Regions from separate parts of the Streptomyces sp. NPDC102279 genome, predicted to be linked through region 1. Evidence: riboswitches for the same ligand, from Rfam matches in the RefSeq annotation. Region 1 holds a riboswitch; each other region holds the start of a gene.
What was found. Region 1 has a riboswitch for cyclic di-AMP ahead of ACIRQH_RS02935 (NlpC/P60 family protein). Riboswitches for the same ligand answer to the same signal wherever they lie in the genome.
Positions count from the first base shown of each region.

Region 1 (4,864 bases):
GTGGCGAACGGTGACCACGCGATGCTGCGGCGCGCGCGGACCTGGCACGAGGCCACGGGCTCGGCGGTCGCCGGTCTGGTGTCCCGGGCCGACGGCCCGGGCGGACGGCTTCCCGCCGAGGGGCCGGACGGCGAACCCGGCGTCCTCTAGTTCCGCGTCCGACCCTGTACGCGGCGGCTCCCGCCGGACAGGCCCTAGGCGGACTCCAGCCGGTCTGCGGGATCGGGGCCGGGGGCGAAGGAACGACGCGAGCCGGCCGTCACGCGCGGGGCGGACCCGGGAAGCGGACCGCCCGTGGACGGATCCCAGCTGAGGATCCACTCGAAGTCGCGCTGCAGCCGCCGGGCCTCGCTCCGGACGAGCGTCGGTATGTCACCGCGTTCGGAGATCAGTTGGGCATAGATCGGTGCATCGTGCACGTGGGGATCCTCGACTCGCTCTCAGGGCCTTCCGCGGGCCTTCCATGCCTCGACGGTAGGGCCGCGACGCCGACGCGGTGGTCATCCGGCCGGGTCGGCCAGAACCGGTCACCGCATGACCATCGACAGCCGCCGATGTCGAACGAGCCGTCAGGGAACGCCAGTTCTGTTCGCACCTCGAACGGCCTGTTCCGGGCCGACCGGAAGCCCCGGCCCGCCGTGGAGACTTGGTGGACGGAGCTGGACGAGGACGGACTCGTGGAGGGGGCTCACCGCCGAACGCGGTTGTCCCGACGGCCGGTTCGCGTACGGGGCGTGCTCCCGTCGTCGCACAGCGGGGCGATGCGACGAAGGTCACGAAAATGTATCGGACATCTGGGACGTGGATCTTCACACGGGGGTCACAACATGGCTAAGTTGACGACCAGGCCGCCCGACTCCCTCCGGCGAAAGCTCGCCGGGCGGCGCGGCCTCCGCCGAGTCCGGCCCGCCCTCGTGGCAGCCGGAGCCGGGGACCCACCGAACCTGGGGTGAATCGGCCGACTGCCTCACGAGGCACAGGCCGTAGGGCATACCTTCCGGAACCGTCCGCCCGAACCCGACAGCTAACCCGGTAGGCGGACGACGGAAGGAGTGCCATCCCCATGGCGCCGGAACGCACCCAGCCCAGTGGCGATGAAGTCCGCCGACGGCTCGCATCCCTCTACGACCGGGCCGAGGACGACACCGGCAACTTCAACGCCACCCGCGCTCTGTCGAGCCTCTCCTCCCGCCAGGGCGACCGACGCGCCGTGGCCCGACGGCTCACGGACCAGCGCCCGGCCGCGGACGAGCGCGGAGGTGTCGATCCCGCTCAAAGCGACCTGATGCGGCAGTGGTTCGACGGGGCGCGCTCCCGGCTCGGGCCCACGGTCGCGGCCGTACTGCCCATGGACCGGCAGCCCGACCGCGGGCGCGTGGCCGGCCGGCCCGGTGGGGGTGCGGGAAGCCCCGGGGAGCTGCCTGCCCAAGGCGCCCGCGCCGTGGCCGAGTTGACGGCGGCCCCCGTACGGGAAGTGGCAGCGGGCCCGGTCGCGGAACTCACCGCGGCACCTGTCGCGGAACTCACCGCGCGCCCCGTTCTCGAACTGACCGCGGGCCCTGTGTCCGGGCCGACGACCGGGCGCGCCCTCGCGGTGCCGGACAGGGGCTCCCCGGCCACCGGACCCCTTCCGGTGGTGTCACAACCCACGCCCGCCCCGGACACGTCCTCCCCGCGGTTCCGCAAGGACCGCGCCCGGCGCAAACTGGCCGCCGCACAGGAACTGCTGACCCGGCACAACGCCCGGCAGAGCGTGGCGGTGCCGGTCGCCTACCCGTCCGTGGAGCTGCCGGCCGCGGAGACGGCCGTCCCGCCGGCCCCGTACTGGCCGGCGGAGAACGTGCCGGTGCCGGCCGCGCCGGCCACGTACCCGTCGGTGGCGAGTGCCGCGTGGCCGGCCGTGGAGGCCGGACATCCCCAGGTGGAGAGTGCCCCGCTGCCGGCCGCCGCGGTCGAGTACCGGCCGGTGCGGGAGTCGTGGTCCGCCCCGGCCGTCGACGACAGTTGGCGCCCGTCGTGGCCGGCGCCCGTCAACGAGCCTGCGCCCGGCGCTCCCTGGTCCGCCGCTCCGAACCCCGGCTACGACACCGGGAGCATCACCGCCGTGGCGGCGCCGCCGGTCACCGGGTACGACACCCGGGCCGCCGAGGCCGTCGCGTTCGCCCGCGCCCAGGTCGGCAGGCCGTGCGTGTGGGGAGCGTCCGGGCCCGGCTCGTACGACCCCTCCGGCCTGACCCAGGCCGCCTGGCGCAGCGCCGGTGTGCTGCTCCCGCGGTCGACGTCCGACCAGGCGCGGATCGGACCGGCGATCGCCCTGGCAGGTGTCCAGCCGGGCGACCTGGTCTTCTTCCACGGGGACCTGAGCCACGTGGGCATCTACGTCGGCGACGGCATGATGGTCCACGCGCCCAGCCCCGGAGGGCGGATCAGCGAGGAGTCCGTCCAGCACGCCGGGCAGGCGGCGATCCACAGCGTCGTGCGGCCGGTCTGAGGTGCGGGGGACCGGTCGGCCGCGGGCACACCGCGGCCCACCGGCCACTCCGGCTCTCTCGCCTCGTCAGAACTCGCTGTCGATTCCCGTGACGGCGGCCGGTCCCAGCGGAGCGTCGTTCTCCGAGAGGCCGCTCTCGCGCAGCGCGCCGGAGACGAGCCGAACGGCCTCCGCCTCGGCGGTCCGCCGGTCCGCCGCCTCGACCTCCAGCCGGACCGAGAACGTGTGGTTCTCGTCCACGCTGAGCAGGCTCAGCTCCTCGGTCTCGCCCAGGTCCGTGTTCTGCGGGTCCTGAGGGCGCAGCCTGCGTTCCACGTCTGCGCGGGAGGCGTCCGAGACGCCGTGGACGAACGTCCCGGGAACGGTGATGACGTAGGTGGTCACAGGAACTCCTAGCGTGCGTGCCCCGCGGGCCTGAGTGCGGTCGGCAGTGTGATCGCCCGTATACCCCGCATTGTGACGGTCACCCGCGGCTTCTTCGCGTCGGGCGCCCTCTGCGGCGTGGTCACGGGTGTGCCGTGCGGTGTTCGGGTGGCGATACGGTCGGACGCATGGCTGATGCTCGGTTGACCACCGCCTCGTTCCTCGTGCTCGGCGTCATCGACAAGCTCGGCGAGGCCAGCGCGTACGACGTCAAGGGTGAGGCGGCGCGCACGGTGGCACCCTTCTGGTCCGTTCCGCACGCCCAGGTCTACGCGCAGTGCGACCGCCTCCTGGAGGCCGGCCTGTTGTCGCAGGTGCGGCAGGAGAGCGGCCGCAACCGCCGGGTGCTCACGCTGACGGACGAGGGCAGGGCCGCGCTGCGCGACTGGTTGGACGACACCGCCTTCGTCCCGGTCGAGGCCCGGGAGCGCGGCATCCTCAAGCTCTGGTTCGGCGGCCGGCCCGATCTGCTCGGTCCCGTACAGCTCGGCGAGCACCGGCAGACCCTCGGCGACTACGAGGAGCTCGCGGAGAGCGTGGGGGAGCTGCTGACCCGCGGACAGCGCGACGCTCTGGAGTTCGGCATCCGGTACGAGCGGATGATGGTCGACTTCTGGCAATGGGTGCAGCGGCGGGAAGAGGACGCGACAGACCGTTGACCGCGGCGCCCGGGCGGCCCTACCGTCTCGATAGTCCAAAAGAGACTATCGATGGTCGGGTCACGACCACGAGCAGGGAGTCGCCGTGCGTCGTCCGACGGGCACCACCTGGCGCCGCACAGCCGTCATCGCCGTATCCGCCGTGTGCGTGGGCTACGCGCCCGTCGCGATGACCGAGCTGTGGCCGTACGCGCGCCCCGGCGCCCCGGCGTTCGGCGAATGGATCCTCGGGCACGCGGTCTCGCCCCGCTACGTGGCGGACGCCCTGGCCACCCGGATCGAGCCGTACCGTCACAGCCTCGTCCCGCTGATCGTGCACTCCGTCCTCGGCGGCCTGCTCATGCTCCTCGGTCCCGCACAGGTGCTCACCGCCGTGCGTCGGCGGACCAGGCTGCACCGCGCCCTCGGAGTGGTCTTCGCGGTCACCGTCTACGCGTCGATGGCCGGGGCAGCGCTGTACCTGGTGCGTACCGCGCCCGAGGACGCGTTCAGCGGGGCCGCCTTCTGGATCGTGCTCGCCACCATCCTGGTGGGCACCGTCCTGAGCGTGACGTTCGGCGTGCTCTCCGCCGTCGCCGGCTATCCGGACCTGCACCAGCGCTGGATGCTCCTCTGCTACGCCTTCCTCCTGACGGCGCCCCTGCTGCGGTTCGAGTGGGGCGGCCTGCCCATGATCATGCCCGGGCTCTCCATGGCGGAGATCAACCGTGCGGCCACCATGCACCTCGGCTCGGTGGTGGCCTTCGGCGCCCTGATCGCCTCGCGCTCCCTGGACCGGCGCCGGAAGCTCGCCGGCATGTCCCGGTCGTGGGCCCCGCTGCCCGTCCTGGCCGTCGCCCATCTCGCCGGAGCGGCTGCCCTCACCTGGATCGTCCGCTCCTCGCTGGACTTCGGCGCCCCAGGGCGTCGGCTGCTGCTCGCGTATCTCCTGCCGTACGCCGTCACCTACGCGGTCATGGCCTCCTGCGCCCTGCGTACCGGCCGCGAAGGCCGCCTCTGGGCCCGTGAGGAGTGGCGTCTGCACTGGACGGCCCTGTGCCTGGCACCGGTGCTGTCGGCCGCTGCCGCTCCGCTCATCGAACGGACGCTGGGCCTCGACCGGCTCACGGCGGTCTCGGCGGGAGCGGCGATCGGCTGCGGCGCACTGGCGACCACGGCGACCCTCGTGGTCAGCCTGCGCGTCATGTACGCCCGGGAGGTCCTCAAGCGGGCCGCCCCCGCTCGCGTCACGGCTCCCCGCCTCTCGTCGCCGGTCTCCTGACGGCACGCCGTACGCACCCGGAACCGGAAC
Region 1 is NZ_JBIWLU010000001.1:684,457-689,320, reverse strand. It holds gene ACIRQH_RS02945 (alpha/beta hydrolase) at 1-150, shown strand, start outside; gene ACIRQH_RS02940 (hypothetical protein) at 195-419, opposite strand; cyclic di-AMP (ydaO/yuaA leader) riboswitch at 884-1,055, shown strand; gene ACIRQH_RS02935 (NlpC/P60 family protein) at 1,064-2,491, shown strand; gene ACIRQH_RS02930 (hypothetical protein) at 2,558-2,875, opposite strand; gene ACIRQH_RS02925 (PadR family transcriptional regulator) at 3,043-3,573, shown strand; gene ACIRQH_RS02920 (DUF2306 domain-containing protein) at 3,659-4,834, shown strand.

Region 2 (4,864 bases), on a different contig from region 1:
TGCCACCAGTGGTGCCGGCCGTTGCCCTCGGATCCCGCCAACACGACCAGAAGCTCGCGTAGTTCGGGTTCACCGACACCGTATGCGTCCAACAGGCGCTCCACGTCGGCCGGTTTCACCCCGCTGGTACCGGTCTCGATGCGGCTCACCTTCGACTGGTGCCAGCCGAGCAGGCGGGCCGCCTGGCCGCTCGTGAGACCCGTGCCCGCGCGCAGGGCGCGCAGTTCGGCACCGAGCTTGCGGCGGCGCACCGCGGGACCGTGCTGCATGGCCGTTCTCCTTACTCCTTCCAAGCCGCCCGAATACGCTCTGCCGACGCAGAGTTCACCGCATCGAGCGACAGATATATGCATTACTCGGTGGATCGCACCCGCGACCGGCCCGCTAATGGCAGTCTGGCGCAAGCACCAGTCCGGGACCGTACTCGAACCATCCGCTCCGTGTCGGACTCCGGTCCCGTGGGAAAGGGACGACCTCGCCATGGCAGATCACCAGGAAGCAGCCGTCACCCTGCCGAGCGAAGCCGTCTCGGTTTCCGTGGCCCGTAAATTCGTCGCGGAAGTGCTGGCCGAATGGGGCCTGCCGGGCGACGCCGAAGTCGGTGAGACCGTCCGCCTGATCGTGTCCGAACTGGCCACCAACGCCGTTCAGCACACCTTCGGGCAGTCGCCCACCTTCACGGTCGACGTGTGCCTCGACCGGGAGGAGCGCCTGCGGATCGGCGTCACCGACAGCCATCCGCGCTTCCCGAAGCGACTGCCCGCGGCGGTCCAGCAGGACAACGGCCGCGGCATGGTGATCATCCGCTGGCTCGCCAACGAGTGCGGCGGCAGACTGAGCGTCCGCGCCACCCGCGAGGGCGGCAAGACGGTCTCCATCGAACTCCCCTGGACGGTACCGGTCCAGCGGGTCGCGGCCGGGGGGCCACCCGAGGCATAGAGCCACCGCGCGGACCCCGTCTCCGGCCGGACGCGCGGCAGTCGGGCGGACAGGCATCCGGACCCGCACGGCGCGACGGGCGAGCGAAACCCGGGTGCGACGAGTGGCCGGGACGCGTGCGGACCTACGCCTGCGGACGGTTGCCGTACGGGTGTCCGCGGCCGACGCGACCGAACGCGCCGCGCAGCAGGGCGCGGAACGCGTCGGCGGCGGGTGTGGTCCCGTCGGCGCGGTGGACGACCGAGATCGTGCGGCGCAGGTCTCCCGGGTCGAGCAGCCGCGTCCCCACCGGAGTCGCGGCGGTCGACGCCACCATCTCCGGCACGACCGCGACCCCGAGCCCGGCGCTGACCAGCGCGCACACCAGGGCGTAGCCCGGCGTCTCGACGAGCACGGCGGGAGTGGCACCGGCCCGGGCGAGAGCGGCCTCCACGGCCTGCCGCGGTGGGTGGTCCGGCGCCATGCTGATCAGCGGCTGGCCCGCCAGGTCCGCGAGGGGCAGCCGCCCCGAACCGGCCGCGAGCACGTGCCCGGGAGCGGTCACCAGGACCAACTCCTCGACCAGGACGGGCTCGACGGCGACGGACGAGGGCAGCGGGACACGCGGTGCGGGCTCGTAGGTGTGCGTGAGTGCCAGGTCCACCTCGCCGGACGCGACCGCCGCGATCCCGTGCGGAGGTTCGTAGTCGGCGACCGCCAGTTCCACGTCCGGATGGGCCCGGCGGAACGCGCTGAGCACCGGCGGCAGCAGATGGATGCCCGCCGTCTGGAAGGTGCCGAGCCGCAGTGTCCCGCCCGACAGGCCCGCCAACCGGGCGAGTTCGTGCCGGGCCAGCTCCATCTCGTCGAGCACCCGCCGGGCCCGCGCCACCAGCAGCTCGCCGGCGCCGGTGAGCCGCGTCCCGCGGTGCGAGCGCACCAGCAGCGTGGCCCCCGCCTCCCGTTCCAGCTTCGCCACCTGCTGGGAGAGCGCGGGCGGCGTGTATCCGAGCCGTTCGGCGGCCCGGGTGATCGAGCCCGCCTCGGCCACCGCCACCAGCGCGGCCAGTCGCGTCGGGTCGTACATGTGCCGCTCTCCCGTACCCAGAGGCCTCTTCCGTACCGAAGGGGAGGGGTCTGTGGATGACCTCTCCCCGCGGTCTAAACGAATGCTTAAGGCAATCCCAGGATATTCGACATACCTGCTGAAGGCCCGCGCGGGTGAACCTGGGGCCATGGACGCACAGCTCTTCGCCTTCACCGGAGTCGCCGCCGGCATGGTCGCCATGCCCGGGGCCGACTTCACCGTCGTCGTACGCAACGCCCTCGTCTCGCGACGGGCCGGAGTCGCGTGCGCCCTCGGCATCGCGGGCGGCCTGCTCCTGCACACGGCGCTGGCCGTCGCCGGGGTCGCCGCGGTCCTGACGGCCGTTCCGGCGCTGTTCCGGACGCTCCAGCTGCTCGGCGGCGCCTACGTGCTGTACCTGGGCCTGCGTACCGTGCACGCGCTGGGGCGGCCGCGCGGGGCCGACGGGACGGGTACGCCCTCGACGGACGACGGGGCGGGGCCGGGCGCGGGTGCGAGTGGGGCGGCGCCGGCCGGACCGGCCGCTCGACCGCTGCGGCAGGGCTTCGTCACCAACGCACTCAACCCGAAGGCGCCGATCACCTTTCTCAGCCTGCTGCCGCAGTTCGTGCCGTCGGGCAGCCCCGCGATGCCGCGGACGCTGCTCCTGGCGCTGATCGTGGTCGTGCTGGCCCTGGTGTGGTTCCCGGTGGTCGCGCTGCTCGTGGACCGGCTGGGACGGTGGCTGCGCCGGCCGCGTGCCGCACGCGCCGTGGAGGCCGTCACCGGCGGTGCGCTCACCGTGCTCGGCCTCGTGCTGCTCCTGGAGCCGCTGAGGGGCTGAGAGGGCGCCGCCGGAGGGCGGAGGGGACGGTCACCGGCCGTCCGGCGCACGGTCGGCCAGGGGGCACGCCGACGAGGCTGCCGGACGGAGGTGTTCCCTGGGCGGCGGCCCCCGCCGCCGCCCAGGGGCAGGTCAGCTGACCCGCCCGTACCAGACGCTCCGTGTCCAGATCTTCTGGAGCTTCACCACTTCCCCGGTCTTCGGGGAGTGCCAGATCTTTCCCTTCCCGGCGTAGATGCCGACGTGGTACACGCTCCGGCCCGAGTGGAAGAACACGAGGTCCCCGGCCTTGCGATGCGAGGCGGAGACGTGGTGTGTCTTGTTGTACTGCGCCGCGGCCGTTCGAGGCAGCTTCTTGCCCGCCTTCTTGAACGAGTAGAGCGTGAGCCCGGAGCAGTCGAAGCGGTGCGGTCCCGTGGCGCCGTACTTGTACGGGGCGCCGTGCTTCGAGGCCGCGACCTGGAGTGCCTTCGTCGCGGTCGTGGCCGCCTGGGCGTCGGGTGCGACACCAGGGACCACGAGGCTGCCGCCGACGGCGGCGATGGTGAGGGCCGAGGCCGTACCGGCCCTGGTCCACAGCGACGGGACACGATTGAGCGCAGTCATGCGCAACCCTTCGTCAGCCGCCTGTGAAGGATGACCTGTCGGATTCGGGCTGGCGAAGTTGCCCGGCCGCTGCTGCGGCTTCACCCCAAGGACCGCCGGGAATGCTGCTCCGGCGGACCGTCGTGCTGGGTCCTCCACTCCTGCCGATCCACTTCTGTCGACCGGGCATCCGGGCGGCGGCAGGACTCGGCGTCCGCCCGGACCGCCCCGCCGCTGTGGCGGGGGCTTGTCGTCGGAAGGGATCTTCACCCATGAACGGCGGAAAATCCGAGCGGAACCGGTGTTTTGTGGGCTTACTCACCACTCACCCGTTCGGGTGGACACCCCTCTGTTCGAAGGGGTGTTGGGGACACGGGCGACCCCCGCACCTGCACCGGAACCCCTCATTCCGCCTTTCTGTCCTCCGTGTTGCGCAAGTCGGAGGGGTCCAAGAAAGGACTGATTCCTACGCCATCAGGGGGTACACCATCTGGTGCGTTTGAGTCGCGGCGCGGACGGTCCGGCGACGCGGTGCGCGCCGGACCCGGCTGCGGGTGCCTCAACTGCCGGACGCGGGCGGGATCGTGACCCGGGCGGTCCGCCGCTCACCGTCCAGCACGCGCAGCGCCTGAGCCAGGGTCGGCGCGTGCACCTCGCTCTCGCCCCGCTGGTGCATGAGCGCGAGCGCGTCCCGCAGGGCCGTCGCCTTGGCGACCAGTGCCTGGGCGGCGCGCAGCCCCCGGTAGGTGTCGCCGGGGTGGGCCGGGTTGATCCGGCCCACCAGGTCGACCACGTCCAGATAGCGGTCGATCAGCTCGGCCTCCGCGCGGGTCAGCGCGGGCAGCGGAGGGAGGTCGGGGATCATCGGCCGCTCACCTCGCGCCGGGTGCGCCGGCCGAGGCCCCGCGGCTCGGCACGATCCGGTCGACGAACCCGTACTCCAGAGCCGCGGGCGCGTCGAGGAGCAGATCCCGCCCGATGTCCGCGGTCACCCGCTCGGGGCTCTGCCCGGTGTGCCGTACGAGCATCTCCTCCAGGGCCGTGCGGGTGCGTGTCAACTCCTCGGCGTGGACGATCAGATCGCTCGCCCGTCCGTGGACCGGGTCCGCAACCGACGGCTGGTGGACGAGGACCCGCGCCCCGGGGAGTGCGAGCCGCTTGCCGGGGGTGCCGGCCGCCAGCAGGACGGCCGCGGCCGACGCCGCCTGGCCCAGGCAGACCGTCCGCACGTCGCAGGTGACGAAGCGCATGGTGTCGTAGACGGCGGTCATGGCGCCGAACGAGCCGCCGGGCGAGTTGATGTACAGCGAGATGTCCCGGTCGGGGTCGCGGTGTTCGAGGTGCGTGAACTGCGCCATCACGTCGTTCGCCGACGTGTCGTCGATGGATGTCCCGAGGAACACGATCCGCTCGTCGAACAGCTTCGCGTAGGGATCCCGCCTCTGATGTCC
Region 2 is NZ_JBIWLU010000006.1:498,330-503,193, reverse strand. It holds gene ACIRQH_RS17880 (helix-turn-helix domain-containing protein) at 1-269, opposite strand, end outside; gene ACIRQH_RS17875 (ATP-binding protein) at 481-939, shown strand; gene ACIRQH_RS17870 (LysR family transcriptional regulator) at 1,064-2,005, opposite strand; gene ACIRQH_RS17865 (LysE family translocator) at 2,154-2,828, shown strand; gene ACIRQH_RS17860 (C40 family peptidase) at 2,961-3,434, opposite strand; cyclic di-AMP (ydaO/yuaA leader) riboswitch at 3,438-3,636, opposite strand; gene ACIRQH_RS17855 (hypothetical protein) at 3,973-4,278, opposite strand; gene ACIRQH_RS17850 (ATP-dependent Clp protease proteolytic subunit) at 4,286-4,864, opposite strand, start outside.
Region 2: another riboswitch for cyclic di-AMP. It lies ahead of ACIRQH_RS17860 (C40 family peptidase); the one in region 1 lies ahead of ACIRQH_RS02935 (NlpC/P60 family protein).

Region 3 (4,864 bases), on a different contig from region 1:
CGACGGACTGGGAACCGTACGCCGACCAGATGCTCGAAGTCCTGAGCGCGCACCCCGACTTCGAGAACACGCTGCGGGACGGCGGTTTCGCGCCGCGTCCGGAGTTCCGGCCGCTGACCCGTTTCGAGGGACAGGGACTGGACAAGGGTCATGTGGTGAACGACCTCCTCTTCCGGCGCGTACAGCACCGAGACCAGCACGCCCCGGGCGCCTGACCCGCGCACGGCCCTCCGGCACCCGCGGGATCTCGTACACCAGGACGACTCCGGCCACCGTCGCGAGCCGCGCCCTCCCTCGTTAGGGTCAATGCCGTGGCCATCAGTCCCCCGTACCCCCCGCAGCCCGGCGTCCCCGCCGGGCATGCGCTGCGCCATCCGCACTGGTGGCAGCGCAGATGGGTCCGGTACGGAGCGCTGATCACCCTGCTGGCGCTGTCCGGTCTCGTCATCCTCGCGCTCGTCCGCGAACAGACGGGCACCGAGGGCTTCCTGGTCGGTCTCGGTCTCGCCGTGTTCCCGGTGCCGCTGCTCATGGCCGCGTTCCGGTGGCTGGACCGGGTCGAGCCGGGCCCCTGGCGCAACCTGGTCTTCTCGTTCGCCTGGGGCGCCTGCGCGGCCGCGCTCATAGCGATCGTCGCCAACAGTTTCGCCACGCGGTGGATAGCGACCGCGACCGCGGATCCCTCCAGCGCCGACACCCTCGGTGCGACCGTCATAGCCCCCGTCGTCGAGGAGTCGGCGAAGGCGGCGGCCGTCCTGCTGGTCTTCCTGTTCCGCAGACGGGACTTCACCGGGATCGTCGACGGGGTGGTCATAGCCGGGGTCACCGCCACCGGCTTCGCCTTCACCGAGAACATCCTCTATCTCGGCACCGCCTTCGGCACCGACCGGCTCAGCGGGGGCAGCGGACTGTCCTCCGTCACCGCCGCGACGTTCTTCGTCCGCGTGGTGATGTCGCCCTTCGCGCATCCCCTGTTCACCGTGCTGACGGGCATCGGCTTCGGCGTCGCGGCCCTGTCCGCCGAGCGCCAGCACGTGCGCCGCGTGCTGGTCCCGTTCGCCGGACTGCTGCTCGCGATGGGCATGCACTCGGTGTGGAACAGCTCGTCGGACTTCGGGGAGTACGGCTTCTTCGCGGTCTACGCGGCCTTCATGGTGCCGGCGTTCGGGCTGCTGACCTGGCTGGTCGTCTGGACCCGGCAGCGCGAGCTGCGCATCGTGCGCACGGAACTGCCCGCGTACACCACCGCGGGCTGGCTGGGCGCTGCCGAGCCCTACGTCCTCGGCTCGATGCGGGCCCGACGGCTCGCCCGCGAGTACGCCGGCCATCACTGGGGGAAGGCCGCGGCCCGCTCGGTCGCCGAGTACGAGGCCTACGCCACCTCGCTGGCGTTCCTGCGCCACCGGGGGCGCCGGGGCCGCGCGGGCGCCGACTTCGTCGTACGGGAACGCGAGCTGCTGCACGAGCTGTGGCGCCGCAGGGAGATCGCCCGCCCCTCCCTCGCCTACGCGGCCCGCGCCACCTCCCCGATACCCGCGCCGCCCCCCTGGCCGGCGCACGGCTACGGGTACGCCGCCCCACCGGTCCAGCCGTACGCGCCGCCGGTGCCGTATCCGGCGTACAACCCCTACCGTTCGTAGCCCCCGCCCCCCGCGGGACGGCACCTCGCCGGTACGGGGGCCGGGGTTCGGTTCACGCGCGGGTCACGCCGACGCCTGGGTCAGGCGTGACAGTTCCGCCTCCGTCAGCGACAGGTCCGCGACACCCAGCAGGGCCGGGAGCTGCTCCACCGTCCGGGCGGAGGCGATCGGCGCGGCGACGGTCGGCTGGGCGGCGAGCCAGGCGAGGGCGACGGTCGGAACGGCCGCGTTGTGGGCCTCGGCGATCTCGTCGAGCGCGGTGAGGACCCGCTGTCCGCGTTCCGTCTCCAGGTGCTTGGACGCACCCGCGGCACGGGGCGAGTCGACGGTCGTGCCCGGACGGTACTTGCCGGTGAGGAAGCCGGCGGCGAGCGCGGAGTAGGGGACGGCGGCCAGTCCGGCGCGGGAGGCGACATCCCGCAGGGCGCCCTCGTAGGTGTCGCGCGAGACCAGGTTGTACTGCGGCTGGAGCGCGACGTAGCGGGCGAGGCCCTCGCGGTCGGAGAACTCCAGGGACTCCTGGAGCCGCTCCGGGGAGATGTTGGACGCGGCGATGTGCCGCACCTTGCCGGCCGTCACCAGCTCGTCGAGGGCGCCGATGATCTCGTCGACCGGCACCTCGGTCTTGTCGAAGTGGGTGTAGTAGAGGTCGATGTGGTCCGTGCCCAGGCGGCGCAGCGACGCGTCGGCGGCGGCCTTGATGTTGGCGCCGGAGAGCCCCGGGAAGGCCGGGTGCTGGCTGACCTTGGTGGCGACGACGAAGTCCGCACGGTTGCCGCGGGCCTTCAGCCACGTGCCGATGATCGACTCGGACTCGCCGCCCTCGTTGCCGTCGACCCACGACGAGTACGAGTCGGCCGTGTCGAGGAAGTTGCCGCCGGCGGCCGCGTAGGCGTCGAGGACGGCGAAGGACCGGGTCTCGTCCGCCGTCCAGCCGAAGACGTTGCCGCCCAGCGAGAGCGGGAAGACCTCGAGGTCGGAGGAGCCGAGCTTGCGAAGAGAAGTCATGGGGTGATTCAACGCCCGCACAGGATGCCTGTATTCCACATGCATCCCGCGCGCCCCGGTCCTCCCGCCGAAACGGCCGGTCGCAGGAGTCCCCCGCGAGCCGGCCGCCGGTCAGCAGTCCGTACGGATCAGGGGTTGAGGCCCTTGCCCTGGAGCCACGCCATCGGGTCGATGCCGGTGGCGGCACCGCCGGGGTGGACCTCCAGGTGGAGGTGCGGCCCGGTGACGTTGCCCGTCGCGCCCACGCGGCCGATGACGTCGCCGGTGGCGACCTTCTGGCCGACGCTGACGCTGATCGACGACTGGTGGCAGAACCACAGCTCGGTGCCGTCGTCGAGGGTGAGGATCGTGCGGTAGCCGTACGATCCGGCCCAGCCCGCCTCGGTGACGGTGGCGCTGTGGATGGCCTTGATCAGCGTGCCGGTGGGCGCCGCGAAGTCGAGACCCGTGTGGTAGCCGGACGACCACAGGGCACCGGCCTCACCGAAGCGCGAGGTCAGGGTGTACGAGGAGGTCGGCAGCGAGTAGCTCTTGGCGAGCTTGGCGAGACGCTCGGCCTCGGCCTTCGCCTTGGCCTCCTCCTCCGCCTTCTTCTTCGCGGCGTCCGCCTTGGCCTTCGCGTCGTCCTGCTGCTTGGTGGCGAGCGCGGTGGCCTGCTTCGCGGCGGCTGTCTCGGCGGCCTCCTGGGTGGCGCTGTCGGCCTGGTTCTGCTGCGACTCGGCCTGCTGCATGATGCGGGCCCGCAGGGCCTCACCGGCGTCCGTGGTGCCCTGGGCGGTGTCGGCGGTGGTCAGTCCCGCGCCGGTGAGCGGAGTCGTGGAGCCCTTGGGGGCCTCGGCGCCGTCGCTGATCAGGGCCTTGGCCGAGTGGGTGACCGAGGACAGGTCGGGCAGCGAGATCGAGACCGGCGCCTTGCCGGGCGCCGCGGTGGCCATGCCACCGGCGCCGACTGCGGCGATGACGCCTACACCGAGGACCGTGGAGCTGCGGGCGAGTCCTCCGCCGCGCTGCTTTCCCACGCGGTGCCGGCCACGAACGGGACGGACGGAATCCTCGGTGGGGTTCCACTCCTCCCAGGGTCCCTCGTCCTTGCCGTAGGCGAAGCCGAAGGACTGTGTGTCATTCGGCGCGAACGAGGTTGGCTGAGCAGGCCGGTTGGACGCCACGTGGGCGCACTCCTTTCCTTCCTTCTCGCCTACCGGGTTAGCTGACGGGTTCGGAGCAGGAAGGTCTCCTACGCGCGTATACCCACCGTGCTGCCACGGCGGAATACGCTCGATTCACCCCAAGTTGGTGGTTCCCCGGTTCCCTTGCGGGATTCGGCGCATGCGCACGGAGCCATCTCTTGTGACGGCTGGGACGACCGCGCTGCGTTATCGAACGTTAATAGACCTGGCCACCTGATTCCAAGCTGTTCAGACTGATCATTAACGCTTTTTGGCCAGGACTTTGGGGTCATGGGCGATGAAAAACGGGCGAGTTGGCCTCATCCCGTCGACACGGATTCATTTGACGGTACGTCAGTCGTTATGCGGAGGGACACGCTTCGGTCACCCCTCGTGACAACGATCAAGAAAGGCCTCCGCGGACGGTCAGCCGCGCCGGACGGCGAGCAGCGCCATGTCGTCGCTGAGGGCGCCGCCCGTGTGCCGCCGGACCTCGTCGGCGAGGGTGTTCAGCAGCGCGTCGGGCCCTGGGAAGACCCGCCCGGCCAGCCGCGCGGCCGGATCGTAGAACTCCCCGCGCACGTCCCGGGCCTCGGACAGCCCGTCGGTGTGGAGCAGCAGGATCGCGCCGTGCGGAAAACGGGCCGGCACCGCCCGGTCGGGTGTGCCGCCCAGGTCGCTCATCCCCAGGGGCAGCGCGGCGGGCCCGCCGGTGAGCGGGAGGAGGGTGCCGTCGGGATGCAGCATCAGGGGCGGCGGATGCCCCCGGTTGACGACGCGGACGATCTCCTCGTCGTGCGGGATCTCCGCGAGGACGGCAGTGGTGAACCCCTCGACGGCGTCGAGGTTGTCGCGCCGGGTGCCCTCGCGCTTCAGTGCCCGCTCCAGCCGCTGCGCGACCGCCTCCAGGGTCGCCTCCTGCTCCGCCGCCTCCCGGAACGCGCCGATGACCACGGCGACGGCGGCGACCGCCGTCATCCCCTTGCCGCGTACGTCCCCGACGACCAGCCGCACGCCGTACGGGGTGTCCTGCACCGCGTACAGGTCCCC
Region 3 is NZ_JBIWLU010000003.1:20,072-24,935, forward strand. It holds gene trmB (tRNA (guanosine(46)-N7)-methyltransferase TrmB) at 1-215, shown strand, start outside; gene ACIRQH_RS06855 (PrsW family intramembrane metalloprotease) at 312-1,640, shown strand; gene ACIRQH_RS06860 (aldo/keto reductase) at 1,704-2,648, opposite strand; gene ACIRQH_RS06865 (M23 family metallopeptidase) at 2,777-3,814, opposite strand; cyclic di-AMP (ydaO/yuaA leader) riboswitch at 3,826-3,983, opposite strand; gene ACIRQH_RS06870 (PP2C family protein-serine/threonine phosphatase) at 4,241-4,864, opposite strand, start outside.
Region 3: another riboswitch for cyclic di-AMP. It lies ahead of ACIRQH_RS06865 (M23 family metallopeptidase); the one in region 1 lies ahead of ACIRQH_RS02935 (NlpC/P60 family protein).